DNA from 2 places in the Nocardia huaxiensis genome. Region 2 is predicted to be linked to the other one. Evidence: riboswitches for the same ligand, from Rfam matches in the RefSeq annotation. Region 2 holds a riboswitch; the other holds the start of a gene.
What was found. A riboswitch is a leader RNA that binds a small molecule or an ion and turns the genes downstream of it on or off. The one in region 2 is predicted to bind cobalamin.

Region 1 (7,358 bases), 1.8 Mb from region 2:
CTCGGCGCTGCCGCACATGTCCTTCGACCACGGCGGCATCGTCGAGCACGCCCGCACCCGGCTGGCCGCGAAACTGTCCTACACGAACATCGCCTTCGCCCTCGCGCCGGAACGCTTCACCATGTCCACGCTGCGGGAAATCTACTGCGCCGCACTGGGTTACGACGTGGACACCACCAACCTGCAACGAGTCCTGTCCCGCCGCAAGGTGATCACCCCGACCGGGGCCACCGCCTCCCCCGGCCGCGCGGGCGGACGGCCCGCCGCCGTCTACCGCTTCACCGATTCCGAAATCCGCGTCACCGACGAGTTCGCGGCTCTCCGCCCTCCCACCTGATTCCCGCCCGGAGCGACGATTTCGCGGCGGATACTCGGGGCATGGCACTCACAGCCAAGGCAATTCTGGTGGGTGGACCCAATGATCTGCCCGAACGCATAGTCCCGATCACTTCGGAACCGGAGATCAAGATCTCCCATCGCAATGGCTACGAGCATTTCCAGGCCACGGCACGGGAGGAAGACACACCGCAGGGCACGCTGCGCGTCTACGAGTGGTCCGGACGGACGAAGGTCGCCGAATAGCGGCTGCGCGCCCCCACCCCGCTCGTCATCCCGGCATGCTTTTGGCCGGGATCCATAGAGCAACGCACGCTATCCGTGTCGATCCCGGCCAAAAGCGCGCCGGGATGACGGGGGCGGGCTCAATCCTGTTCGCGCTTGCGGTGTTTGGTGGTGCGGCGGTATTTGCGCGCGCTCGGAATCGGTTGCGCCGCATTGGAGCGGCGTAGCTCGTGGCGCTGCCGCCAGGCGGCGAGATCGGGGCGCTCGCCGGCCGCAGCGTTTGCGGCAGCGGCGGCGCGCTCGCCTCGTGCTGCGGTTTTCATCGGTGGTCCCCCTGGGCTTCACGGTGTGTCGACGCGTCACCGTACAAGCAGCTACAGCGCCACTGCCACCGAATTTCTTCCCGCCGGACCACTGGCGGCGCTCAGCGCCCGCCGGGCTCCTGCACCGGATTCTCGAACGGCACCACCGGTTCTCGCGGACCGGCCGGTTGCGGGGCTCCGCCATTGGCTCCCGGCCCGTAGTACGGCCCGAAGCTGATCTGGGATTCGAACGGCGGCGGCGCCCAGGCGGGCGGGTCGGGGCGAATCTTGCCGAACGGCAGGTATTCCCCGGTGCCGAGATCGTCGGAGGTGCTGAGCGAGGCCAGGATCAGCACCAGCAGCGCGGCCACCAGCGGCTGCACCAGCAGGAACGGCCAGCCTTCGATGGTCGGCGCGAATTCCACGATGCTGTGCACGGCCGGATGCTCCGGGCGCGTGTGGAGTTGCTCGGCGACCGCCTCCCCCACCAATCGCATGAGGTTCGCGCCCACCAGTGATCCGGCGAGCATCGACAGCAGCAGGATGGGCCCGCGCACCCGCCGCCACCGCCAGGCCGCGGCGGTGGTGAGCACGGCCGTCACCAGGCCGATGAGCACGAAAATGGCTGCGGCATCGAATCGATGCGCGCTCTCCCCGGTGAGGGCCGCCCCGCGATCGGGTTCGACCACGAGCAGCCGTTCGGCCGGGGCGAGATACGCCCACGCCACCCCCGCGAGCGCGCTCACCACACCGAGCACGGCGAAAACCACGGCGCCCGCCCGCAGTTCGCGGGCGAGCACCTCACGTAGTCCGGACGGTTCGGCGGGCGCCATGGTGCTTGCCACTAGCGCCGTTCCAGCATCGTGGAGTCGAGCACCCCGTGCCGCGAGCATTTCGCCCACCAGCCGTCGGGGCTCACCTGCACGATCATGCGACGCCCGCACTGTTCGCAGAAGCGCGGCGGCTCCAGCCCCAGCGCCGCGGCGGCCGGCACCGGATCATCGAGTCCGGCAACCACTCGCTTCCCCGTGAACGGGTTGTAGCGCTCGCTCATGTCGAACCGCTCGCTCATGTCGAACACAGTACCCATCACAGGGTTTCGTTGAGCGCCTTGATGGGCATCTTCAGCTCGCCCAGCAGATCGAGATCCGCTTCGGCGGGGCGGCCGAGGGTGGTCAGATAGTTGCCGACGATGACGGCATTGATGCCGCCGAGGATGCCCTGCTTGGCGCCGAGGTCGCCGAGGGTGATCTCACGACCGCCGGCGAAGCGCAGGATGGTGCGCGGCAGCGCCAGGCGGAAGGCGGCGACGGCGCGCAGGGCGTCGGCGGCCGGCAGCACCTCGAGGTCGCCGAAGGGGGTGCCGGGGCGCGGATTGAGGAAGTTCAGCGGAACCTCGTCGGGCTCCAATTCGGCCAGCTGGGCGGCGAATTCGGCGCGCTGCTCGAGCGACTCGCCCATGCCGAGGATGCCGCCGGAGCACACCTCCATGCCGGCCTCGCGCACCATGCGCAGGGTGTCCCAGCGCTCGTCGTAGGTGTGCGTGGTGACCACGTTCGGGAAGTGCGAGCGCGCGGTCTCGAGATTGTGGTTGTAGCGGTGCACGCCCATGGCGGCCAGCTGATCGACCTGCTCCTGGTTGAGCATGCCGAGCGAGCAGGCGACCTGGATGTCGACCTCGTTGCGGATGGCCTCCACGCCCGCGGCGACCTGCGCCATGAGGCGCTCGTCCGGGCCGCGCACGGCGGCCACGATGCAGAACTCGGTGGCGCCGGTCTTGGCGGTCTGCTTGGCGGCCTCGACCAGCGAGGGGATGTCGAGCCAGGCGGCGCGCACGGGCGACTGGAAAAGACCGGACTGCGAACAGAAGTGGCAGTCCTCCGGGCAGCCGCCGGTCTTGAGCGAGATGATGCCCTCGACCTCGACCTCGGGACCGCACCACTTCATGCGCACGTCGTGGGCGAGGCCGAGCAGCTCCTCGAGCCGGTCGTCGCCGAGCCGCAGCACCTCGAGGGTCTGGTCCTGGGTCAGTCCGACACCGCGCTCGAGCACCTGCTCGCGAGCGATGGCCAGAATGTCTCCGCCTGCTTGGATGTCGGCCCCGGTGGACACGGCTGCCTGGGTCATTGCCACGAATCCCTTCGTCCGGCCGACGTGGCCGAGCAACTTGAACGGTGTTCAGGGTAGGCTAGCAGCAAGTGAGCCGGAACACGAAGGGTCGGGTTTTCAAGTGCAACTGCACCGCACGGACGTGGTCGACGGAGCCATCGCCATTCTCGACCAGTACGGCCTCGCCGACCTGACCATGCGCCGCCTCGCCACCTCCCTGCACGTGCAGCCGGGCGCACTGTACTGGCACTTCCCGAACAAGCAGGCGCTGCTGGGCGCCGTGGCCGACCGCATTCTCGCGCCCATGGAGGATCCGATCGACGCCACCGAATGGTCCAAGCAGATCACCGAATTGGCGCATCGGCTGCGCTCATGCCTGCTCGCCTACCGCGACGGGGCCGAATTGGTCTCCGCCACTTACGCTTCCCGGCTCACCACCTCGAAAGGCCGGGAGCGGCTGGCCAGTGCGGCCATTCGGGCCGGAATGACCAGGGAGGAAGCCGATTCGGCGGCCTTCACCCTGCTGTACTACGTGCTCGGCCAGACCGTGGACGAGCAGTCGCGCATCCAGATGGATTCGGCGGGCGCACTGGCGGAAGCGGATTCGCCGCTCTACGACACCGTGAACACGAGCGATCGCTTCGACTTCGGGTTGCAGCTGTTCGTGTCCGGCGTACGGCACCTGCTGGGATCGCGCATTCGCTGAGCGCGACCAGCCCGCAATCACACGGCAACCTACTGCTACCTTATTGACGATCATTTTCAATAAGGTAGGGCCTGGTGTTGCCGCACAGACCGACCGGTAGAGTCCGGCAGGTCAATTCGGCAGGTGCGGGAATCCGGTGTGAATCCGGAACGGTCGCGCCACTGTGATCGGCTTGTCGAAGCCGAGAGTCAGACCTCCCCTGCCGCGCAAGATCTCTGGAGAGGCCGCGACTTGCCCAAGGAGCTCCATCGATGAGCCGTACCCGGACATCGATCGCCCTGCCCGTACTCGGGCTACTGCTGGTTGCCGCCATGGTGGCGGCCACCGGCTTCGGCGCGGAAACCGTGCCGGTGCACCAGGTCGTGGACGTGCTGTACCGCCGCGCCACCGGGCTCGCGCCCGAGAATCTCGGCCTCGACACCATCATCTGGCAGCTGCGCGTCCCGCGCACCCTGCTCGCGGCCATCGTCGGTGCGGGCCTCGCGGTCGCCGGAGCCGCCATGCAGACCCTGGTCCGCAACCCCCTCGCAGACCCGTACCTGCTGGGCGTCTCCTCCGGCGCGGGCGTCGGCGCGGCAGCGGTCATCACCTCCGGCGCCTTCGCTTCCGCTGGGCTGTGGGCCCTTTCGGCCGGAGCGTTGACCGGCGCCCTCGCGGCAGCGGCGGCGGTCTTCCTCATCGCCGTAGCCCAGGGCGGCCTGACCCCGCTGCGCCTGGTCCTCACCGGCACGGTCCTCGGCTCCATGTTCGCCGCCCTGAGCAGCTACATGATCTTCCGCAGCACCGACCCCGCAGCCGCCCAGTCCGTCCTGTTCTGGCTGCTCGGCAGCCTCGCGGGCGCGGACTGGACCCGAATCGCCCTGCCCGCCACCGTGGTAGCGCTCAGCGCCGTGGCCCTGTTCGCGGCGGCAAGCTGGCTCGACGCCCTCAGCCTCGGCGCGGACACCGCTGCCTCCCTCGGAATCCCGGTGCGCGAGCTGCGAATCGCCCTCTTCATCCTGCTGGCGGTACTCGTCGGCGTGCTGGTGGCCGTCTCCGGCGGCATCGGCTTCGTCGGCCTGGTGGTCCCCCACGCCGCCCGGCTGCTGGTCGGCCCGCGCCATCGCAGCCTCCTCCCGGCCTGCGCGCTGTGCGGCGCTCTGTTCCTGGTCGTCGCCGACGCGGCCACCCGAATCCTGGTCCGCCCCACCGAAATCCCGGTAGGCGTCCTCACCGGCCTCATCGGCGCCCCCGCCTTCCTGCTCCTCATGGGCCGCCGTCGCTACCGCTTCGGAGCAGCATGAGCGGCCGGGACGCAGCGCTCGAAGCGCGGGAACTCGTTTGCGCCGCCGGGCGTCGAACGGTGCTCAGCGGAGTGAATTTCACTGTGCGGCACGGGGAGACGATCGGGATCGTCGGACCGAACGGGAGCGGGAAGACCACGCTCATGCGGACGATCGCGGGGTTGATTCGGCCGGTGGCCGGTGCGGTTCTGGTGAACGGGCAGGCGGTGCACGGACTTTCGGCTCGGCGTCGCGCTCGGGCGCTCGCGTTGGTGACGCAGGACGAGCAGCCACCGGCAGATCTGCTGGCTGGGGAGGTCGTGGCGCTGGGGCGGACACCGTACCTGCCGCCGTGGGGCGCGGGCGGAGCGCAGGAGCGGGCGGCCGTCGAAGCGGCGCTGGCCGCAGTGGATCTGGCGGGGTTCGCGGGACGACCGGTGAATCGGCTCTCCGGCGGCGAACGGCAGCGCGTGCTGCTGGCACGGGCGCTGGTACAGGAGACGCCGCTGCTACTCCTGGATGAGCCCACCAATCATCTCGACATTACTCATCAGCTCGAATTGCTGACGCTGGCACGGGATCTCGATCGCACGGTCGTCATGAACCTGCACGATCTGGCGCTGGCCGACCGCTACTGCGATCGGGTGCTCGTCCTGCACGACGGGCGGGCGAATCCGCTGGAGCCGCCCGGCATCGCCCTGCGGACCGAAGTCGTCACCGAGGTGTTCGGCGTGCACGCCGCGCGGGTTCCGCATCCGGACACCGGCATTCCCCATCTGCTCATCAGCGCTGCTCTGACATGAAAGGCAAGCACTTGCGACATCTACCCCGGATCCTCGCCGCCGCGGTCGCGGTTACCACCTTGGCGGCCTGCGGCACGACCGAGGCCGCCAAGGGCGATCTGACCATCGCCAATTGTGGTGTGGAGCAGAAGTTTCCGTCGCCGGCGCAGCGGATGTTCGTCAATGACGGGAATCTGATCTCCATGGTGCTCGCGCTGGGGGCGCAGGATCAGGTGGCGGCGGTGTCGAGTGTGAAGCGGGATGCGGAGACGCTGCGCAGGCATTACGGGGATGTGGTGGATGAGCTGAATTCTGTTTCGCCGGAATATCCTTCGCGGGAGACGGTGCTGGCGCAGCGGCCGGACGTGATGGTGGCGGGGTGGAATTACGGGTACAGCGAGGCCGCCAATCTGACGCCGGATTCGCTGCGGGCGGCGGGAGTCGCGCCCTATGTGCTGACCGAGAGTTGCCGGCAGGCCGATGGGGAGCGAGGGATCACCGATGCCTGGACGGCCTTGCGGACCGATCTCACCGATCTGGGGGCCATTACCGGGCGCGGCGACCGGGCGGCGGCAGTGAACGACGATATCGGCCATCGGGTCACCGCACTGCGCCTCGCGCCGCAGCCGGTGCGCAAACCCACGATCTTCCTGTTCGACAGCGGCTCGGACACCATTTTCTCCAGCGGTAAATTCGGTGCGCCACAGGCGATTCTGGATGCGGCGGGAGCGCGCAACGCACTCGAGGATGTGGACGACACCTGGACGGCGGTGTCGTGGGAGCGGCTCGCGGCGGCCGACCCGGATGCCATCGTGTTCGTCGACTATCCGCCGCAGACCTTCCAGCAGAAGGTCGACCTGCTGCGCGGCAAGCCCGGGATCGCGAATCTGCGGGCCGTGACCGAGGGGCGGTTCCTGAACCTGCCGTATGCGCTGTGGACCAGCGGGCCGCTCAATATCGATGCGGCGGAACAGGTTCGAGTGCAGCTGGAGAAGTGGAATCTGGTGCCGGCCTCGGGCATCCGTCCCGCCTTCGACGATGCCGTTCGCTGAGCGCTGCTGCGACAGTCCGCGTCAGCGCCCGGCGGTCGCGGTCGGAGCGGCCGAATCCCGTTGCACCAGGCGGATGAACGGCACGATCTGCTGTTCGATGACCGTGTTGTATTCGCGCGGTTCCTGAATCGGGTTGGCGTGGCGGGTGTGCCGGGTGGTGACCACCAGCAGGGTTCCGTCCACGCCGCCCACCCGCTCGATCAGGGCGCGATGGGAGTACTCGACATCCACGATCGGATCCTGGGTCGCCTCCCTGGGTCGGATGAAAACTATTGCGGGGCGCGGCTTCCCGTTCACCGGTTTGGCCAGGGTGCGCAGATCGTCCACCGCGCCACCGGCGACGATCGCCTTGAACTGCGCCTCGATCAGACCGTTGCTGGCGGCGTCGGTGTTCAGGATCTTGTCCCGCAGCACCTCTTTCAGGGCTTGCCGGAATCGATCCCAGCGCACCCCGTGCGGCCCGCCGACGAAACGCTCGTGCCGCGCATAGGTTTCCGCGGCCAGCCGCAGCAGCCGGCTCTCCCGCGCACCCGGCACCCAGCCGGTCCAGCGCAGTAACTCCTCGCCTTGATCGCGGCTCTCGG
Region 2 (7,358 bases):
CGCCATCTCGGTCGCGATCTCGATGCCTTCCGCGCGCACGGCCGCCCGATCCTCCTCGGGCCCACTGCCCGCCGCCCGCCGCAGCCGCTCCAGGACCGCCCGCGGTAGCGGCCGTCCGCTGAGCTCCTCCGCCCGCGTGACGGTCCGCAGCGAGGTGATCGGCATGAGCTCCGGAATGATCGGCTTCGCGCCCTCCACCGGATCACACGCCAGCGCCCGATCCCGCAGCCGCAGATAGTGTTCGACGTCGAAGAACATCTGCGTGATCGAATAGTCCGCTCCGGCACGCAGTTTCGCGATCAAGTGCGCGGTGTCGGTGGCCAGGTCGGGGGAGCGGTGGTGCCCCTGCGGGAAAGACGCCACCCCGACATTGAAATCGCCGAGATCGCGCACGATCCGCACCAGTTCCTCGGCATACTCGACGCCTTCGGGGTGCCGCTGCCAGTCGCCGAGCGGATCACCCGGCGGATCCCCGCGCAGCACCAGGATATTGCGAATCCCGCAGTCGGCGTAGGACCCGACCAGCGCCCGCAGTTCGGAAATGCTGTGCCCGACCGCGGTGAGATGCGCGACCGGCAGCAGGGTGGTCTGCTGGGCCAGCATGCCGGTGATCCGCGCGGTGCGGTCCTTGGTGGAGCCGCCGGCTCCGTAGGTCATGGACACGAAGGCCGGATGCATGCGTTCGAATTCCCGTACGGTGCGCCACAATCGGGCCTCCCCGGCGGTGTCGCGCGGCGGATTGAACTCCACCGAGAACGGCACCCGGGCTCCGGCGTGCGTGCGCAGACTCTGCACGACCGACGGACCGCCGGACACGATGGGGGAGAACCGGCTGTGGGAGGGCCGATGCCGTTCGGCAGGGGAATGCATGATGTCCTCGTGAACGTGGAGGATGCGGACCGTGGCCGGTCCGCATCGACGGGTGGAAGTGTTGGCGGCTGGGGTATTCCGGGTGGTGAAAGACCCCAGCCGGTGCTCAGCGCAGTGCTCGCGCGGCCGCGACCAGATGCTGGAGAGAGGTGACGACCTCCTCGGTGCGCCGCGTCTTCAGCCCGCAGTCGGGGTTGGCCCAGAGCCGTTCGGCGGGCACCGCTTTCAGCGCCAGCGCGAGCGACTGCTCGATCTCCTGCGTGCTGGGCACGCGGGGCGAGTGGATGTCGTACACGCCCGGCCCGACACCCAGATCGAAACCGGCCGCATTGAGGTCATCGAGCACCTCCATATGCGAGCGCGCCGCCTCGATGGAGGTGACGTCGGCATCCAAGCCCGTGATGGCTCCGATGATCTCGCCGAATTCCGAGTAGCACAGGTGGGTGTGGATCTGGGTCGTGTCGGCGACCCCGGAGGTGGACAGCCGGAACGCGTCCACCGCCCACGCCAGGTACGCGGCCTGGTCCGCGCGCCGCAGCGGCAGCAGCTCCCGCAATGCCGGTTCGTCCACCTGGATGATGCCGATCCCGGCGGCCTCCAGATCCACGGTCTCGTCCCGGATGGCGAGCGCGATCTGGCGCGCGGTGTCCGACAGCGGCTGATCGTCACGGATATACGACCAGGCCAGGATGGTGACCGGCCCGGTGAGCATGCCCTTCACCGGCTTACCGGTCAGCGACTGCGCATACGTGCTCCAGCCGACCGTCATGGCGGCGGGCCGGGTCACATCGCCGAACAGGATCGGCGGTCGCACGCACCGGGTGCCGTAGGACTGCACCCAGCCATTCACCGTGGCCGCGAACCCGCCGAGCTGCTCGGCGAAATACTGCACCATGTCATTGCGTTCAGGCTCGCCGTGCACCAGCACGTCCAGCCCGATTTCCTCTTGCAGCGCAATGACTTCCGCGATCTCCTCGCGCATGCGCGAGTCGTATTCGGCCTGATCGATCGCACCGCGCCGCAGTTCGGCCCGGGCGATCCGGATGCGGCTGGTCTGTGGGAACGACCCGATGGTGGTGGTCGGCAGCAGCGGCAGATTCAGCAACCCCTGCTGCAATACCCGCCGCTCGTCGGCCGGAGCACGGCGCACGGCGTCGCCGTCCAGCTCGGCCAGGCGCGCCCGCACCGCCTCCACCCGCAGTCGCCGATCGGCTCGCCGATCCAGCACCGCCGTTCGTGCGATGTCGAGCTGCTCGGCGACCGCGTCCTGCCCCTCGTACAGGGCGGTGGCCAGCATCCGGATCTCGGCGATCTTCTCCGCGCCGAAGGCCAGCCAGGACCGCAGCCGGGGCTCGAGGTCGGTCTCGGCGTCCAGGCTGTACGGAACATGCAGCAGTGAGCAAGAACTCGATACCGCGACCGGCGCGCCACCGTCGCGCAGCTGCCGCAGGCGGGGGAGTGCGCGGTCCGGGTCGACGCGCCACACGTTGTAGCCGTCGGCGATGCCCGCCACGATCAAAGTGCCGGTCATCGACTGTGCCGCAGCGATATCCGCGTCGCCGCCCGCGACCAGGTCCACGGCGATACCCTCGACACCGGTGTCCGCCAGCGCCGGCAGCACCTCACCGAGGCGGCCGAAATACGTGGCCACCAGCAGTGCGGGCCGGTTCGCGGCGGCAGCCAGCCGCCGGTACGCGGTGTACACCGCAGCCTGTTCGGTCGCGCTGAGATCGGTCACCAGCGCCGGTTCGTCGAGCTGCACCCACCGCGCCCCGGCCTCCGCCAGCAGCGCGAGCAACTGCTCGTACAACGGCAGCAGATCCGGCAGTCGTTCCAGCAGGTCACTGCCGTCGAGGGACTTGGCGAGCTTCAGGAACGTGAACGGTCCCACGACCACCGGCCGCGCCGGAATCCCCAGCGCCAGTGCCTCTTTCAGCTCGGCAAGGGGTTTCTCCGGATGCAGCGAGAATTCGGTGGCAGCCGACAGCTCCGGCACCAGATAGTGGTAGTTGGTGTCGAACCACTTGGTCATCTCCAGCGGAGCGACCTCGGCGGTCCCGCGCGCCGCCGCGAAATACCGGTCCAGCTCGCCGGTGATCGGGCGCACCCGTTCGGGCAGCGCGCCCAGCAGCACGGCGGTGTCGAGCACATGGTCGTAGTACGAGAATGTGCCCACCGGAACCGAATCCAGCCCGGCCTCGCGCACCGCGGTGAGCTGTGCGGTGCGCAGCCCCGCCGCGACCGCGTGCAGTGCGGCCGCGTCGAGCCGGCCCGCCCAGTACGCTTCGATCGCCCGCTTGAGCTCCCGATCGGGTCCGATGCGCGGCAGCCCGAGCACCGTGGCGGTGAATGTGTTGTCAGGGTTCAACATTGATGAACTCCAAGGTCAGCAGCCGATGGCCGCCACCCTTATGGAGCGTACGCCTGACGGAGCCCTGGAAGCATCGATCCCGTGCCCGGGTCCCCTCGGCGCACGCCCATTCCACGAGGCGACGACCGCCGGATACGGCGTATCCGGCACAGACGGCAGGTCTTCGGACTCGCGCGCATCGATCCGTATCGGGATCGGCCCGGCTCTGGAAGACCCGGGCTGTGCCTACCGGCCGTCGCTTCCCAGGCAGAGTAAAGAACCCAGTGCGTAGTTGACGGCTGTCGTTCACGCTCACCGCTGCGGGACAGTCCCGGAATTCCACCGGGTTCCCTCTCACCCGGGAGTCACGCGAACGCGGCTCCGGGCTTCGACGCCATCGAGTGGATCAGGGGCTCCTTCGACTCCCTCTCCGGCGAACCAGCTGCGGAGGCGAATATAGCGAAGCCGGGCGGGGCCTGTCGAACAGGGGTTCGGAACTGCTGGTGTTCGAGTGTTCGAGCGTGTCTGGCAGTGTCGTGTGGTGTCTGGTGTATCGGTCGAGCGGATTCATTGGTGGATCGTGTTGGCGTGTCGGTCGTTTGGGTTTGTGGTGTCGCACCAGGCTCCCTAGCCTCGAACGGGTGAGCGAACCGGGTTGCTGGAACCTGCAGGCGGCGGCGATGGGCCCCATCCTGCCGGTCGGTGGCCGGTGATGGTGGAGTCGCGACGTGCGCTGCGTGTGATCGCCGCGCCCAGAACGGTTCCCGGGCCGCGTGGAGTGGCGATACGCGACCGGCTCAAAGGGTTGACCGCGCACGACGAACACGTGCTGTGACTGGTTGGAGATCACCTGGGGCGGTTGGCCTCCGGCGATCTGCAGGCTCGCTGCGCGGACGGGACCGCCCACGATCGCGACCGGTGGGCCGAGCGCAAACGGGCACTGACCGCCGAATCGTCCTCGCGCTGGGCCGGAGCGATCACCAAGGCCAGCAACGAATTGTGGGCACTGGCACGACGAGGCCAGCAGGCCCACCTCCGCAGCCTCGAGGCCGGGATCGCGATCCTGCGGGCACGGTTGGCGTTGCCGATCGGTGCGGCTGGAACCGGCGGCAAGCCCGGCGGTTACCGATCGCGCAGGGAGTGGTTCGCCAAATCCCGTCGCCTGCAGATCCTGAGCATCCGGCTGGAGGCGGTGCGCGCCGACCACGACGCCGGGCGTGTGCGCGTGGTGCGCGGCGGCAGGCGGCTGGCCAACACACGCCATCACCTGGACGCGGCCGGGCTGACCGACAGCCAGTGGAGGGCACGCTGGGAGGCGGCGCGCTGGTTCCTGACCGCAGACGGGGAATCGGGCAAGAAGTATGGCAACGAAACCCTCCGTATCACACCGGACGGTGAAATCAGCCTGAAACTGCCTGCGCCGCTGGCGGGCTGGGCCAATGCCCCGCATGGCCGGTACGTGCTCGCCGCGCGGGTCGGGTTCGCTCACCGCGGTGAGCAATGGCGGGCGCGGGTGAGCGCCGATCAGGCCGTGGCCTACCGCATCGACTACGACCCGGCCCGTGACCGCTGGTATGTCACCGCCTCCTGGCAGCACCCCGCCACTCCCGACGTGCCACTGGCAGCGGCGCGCGCCGAAGGCGTGATCGGCGTCGATGTCAATGCCGATCACTGCGCCGCCTACCGCCTGGACCGCCACGGCAACCCGATCGGGAACCCGCGCCGCTTCGACCTCGAGCTGACCGGTTCCACCGCGCGCCGCGACGCGCAGGTGCGGCATGCGCTCACCGGCATCCTGTCGTGGGCGCGGCGAGAGGGTGTGTCGGCGATCGTGATCGAAGACCTCAACTTCGATGCGGAGAAGACGCGGGAGAAACACGGTCGCCGCAAGGGTTTCCGCCGTCTGCTCTCGGGGTTACCCACCGGGATCCTGCGGACGCGGCTGGTGTCGATGTCCGCAACGGCCGGGATCAGTGTGATCGCGGTCGATCCTGCCTACACCTCCCGTTGGGGTGGAAAGTATTGGCGCACACCACCCTCGGGTGGTGGGCGCGAGTTGACTCGGCACGAGGCGGCTGCGGTCGCGATCGGCCGACGCGGTCTCGGGCACCGGATCCGGCGACGGATGCCACCGCCCCGCCCCCACCGGAGTGATGGGGCCGGGCCTCGGAGCATCCAGACCGCACCCGAGCCCGGGACCGTGAGGGACCCCGCCCACCCGTGACGGATCGTGCACACGATGCACGCCGCCGCACGGGAACGAGTAAGCGGGCGACCAGCGCATCCACAACCGTTCGGGATGCGCGCAGGGTCAGGACACGAGCACCCGTGCTCACTCCTGAACACTGAACAGGAACGGTTGTGTCCGGACCCAATCCGGTATCGATCTGGCTATCGAATGCACAGGACCGGCGCCGAACGCGAGTGCGCGCGGGTGCGCGTTTCGTACCGTGGATTCGGTGCGGCGTCGGTACTTGCGCGGTCGACGCCGCACCCCGAGGGTTAAGCCAGGCCGAGTTCGGGCCGGATGAGAGCATTCCAGTCGAGCTCGTAATCGACCGCGTCACACAGCAACTGGTAATGCGCCAGGAACCGGAAGCAGGCGGTGACGAGCTGATCGGTGGCGTGCGCGTCGACCATGAAGACGCCGTCGGTCAGGTGGCGGCGTGCGGACGGCAGGAAGGTGAGCCCGTCGCAATCGCTCATCAGCTGCTGCCGGAACACGGTGCCCGGCCGCAGCGAACCCCACTCCTCCGGGCGATCCTCGAGCCCGAACTCGGCGATCAGATTCGTGCGCAGATAGACGTGCAGCACGTGATAGAGCAGGAACCGTAGATTATTGCCCACAGCCTGGCCGCCGTGCCGGTGCTCCAGGACGGTGCGAATCTCCCTGTCGCCCAGGGAAAGCAGGGTTTGTGCATCCCCGACATCCATGAGTGTGACAACCTCGAGGCAGCGACATTCGGCGTGATACCCGGTTCGGTGATGCTGCGCGGGAACGGGTTTCGCGGTCATGGGCACATACCGCGCCGAATCTTCGATCAGAGATCCGAGTGTCGTGGCGAAGCGCGACAATCGTGCACTCGCCCGGAGAATTTCGCGTGTCGCGCGTGGCAGCTCCCCGGGCAGCGTCACGGTGAACCCGCGATTCTTCCGGAACAGATCGGTGCCGCGAGTCGCGCATCCGTGCTGCCGGCATACGCGGTGCGCCAGATACTTCCGGCGCTGCACGCGTCCGGCGGTGCGCCTGTCCTCGAGGTGCACGCGTCCGCAAACACCCACGGGCAGTTCGATTCCCGGATCCCGGTACCGCACCACCAGGGCCGACAGGTCCGACCAGTCCAGCCGGGTCCGCGCATGAGGTAGGGGCACAGTCACATTATGGCCGTGCTTTTCCCTCCACCGGGGGAGATCGAATTCCGTCTCGCGGCCGACGCGGGCGCGCCCGGCGCTTCGTAGCGTCGAAGGCCCTGGACCTGGACCGATCATGCTGTCCGGCAACCCTATTCCGCAGGAGGATCCGTGCTGTCCGCCTTCATCCCGGCCTTCCGGACCCCGGAGTTACGGCGGAAGATTCTGTTCACGCTCGGCGTGCTCGCGCTGTACCGCGTCGGCGCGGCGCTGCCCTCGCCAGGCGTCGACTACCGGGCGGTGCGCGGTTGTCTGGACGTCGTGTCGGAGAACAAGCAGGCCGGGATCTATCAGCTGATCGACCTGTTCTCCGGCGGTGCGATGCTGCAACTGTCGGTGTTCGCGATCGGCATCATGCCCTTCATCACCGCGGGCATCATCACGCAGTTGCTGACCGTGGTGATCCCGCGATTCGAGCAGCTGCGCCGCGAAGGGCAGACCGGGCAGGCCCGGATCACGCAGTACACCCGCTATCTGGCCATGGCGCTGGCCGTTCTGCAAGCCTCCACACTGGTGGCGCTGGCTGCCCGCCGGCAACTGCTGCCCGGCTGCGATGCGGATATCCTGGCCGACACCTCGCTGTTCGGCATGATCATCATGGTGCTGGTCATGACCGCGGGTGCGGCGCTGGTCATGTGGTTCGGGGAGCTGATCACCGAACGCGGTCTGGGCAATGGCATGTCGCTGCTCATCTTCGCGGGCATTGCCGCGCGAATTCCGTCCGAGG

Region 1: linked by a shared signal. The riboswitch ahead of H0264_RS16905 (FecCD family ABC transporter permease) and the one ahead of metE (5-methyltetrahydropteroyltriglutamate--homocysteine S-methyltransferase) in region 2 are both predicted to bind cobalamin.

What each region holds. Positions count from the first base shown of each region.
Region 1 covers NZ_CP059399.1:3,796,243-3,803,600, reverse strand. The annotation lists gene H0264_RS16940 (NUDIX hydrolase) at 1-337, shown strand, start outside; gene H0264_RS16935 (DUF5988 family protein) at 379-582, shown strand; gene H0264_RS16930 (hypothetical protein) at 702-884, opposite strand; gene H0264_RS16925 (DUF2567 domain-containing protein) at 986-1,708, opposite strand; gene bsaP (biotin synthase auxiliary protein BsaP) at 1,708-1,935, opposite strand; gene bioB (biotin synthase BioB) at 1,953-2,990, opposite strand; gene H0264_RS16910 (TetR/AcrR family transcriptional regulator C-terminal domain-containing protein) at 3,094-3,678, shown strand; cobalamin riboswitch at 3,770-3,895, shown strand; gene H0264_RS16905 (FecCD family ABC transporter permease) at 3,930-4,961, shown strand; gene H0264_RS16900 (ABC transporter ATP-binding protein) at 5,033-5,743, shown strand; gene H0264_RS16895 (ABC transporter substrate-binding protein) at 5,740-6,774, shown strand; gene H0264_RS16890 (alpha/beta fold hydrolase) at 6,796-7,358, opposite strand, start outside.
Region 2 covers NZ_CP059399.1:5,606,624-5,613,981, reverse strand. The annotation lists gene H0264_RS25285 (methylenetetrahydrofolate reductase) at 1-870, opposite strand, end outside; gene metE (5-methyltetrahydropteroyltriglutamate--homocysteine S-methyltransferase) at 977-3,241, opposite strand; cobalamin riboswitch at 3,379-3,625, opposite strand; gene H0264_RS25275 (hypothetical protein) at 4,080-5,444, shown strand; gene H0264_RS25270 (hypothetical protein) at 5,723-6,592, opposite strand; gene secY (preprotein translocase subunit SecY) at 6,743-7,358, shown strand, end outside.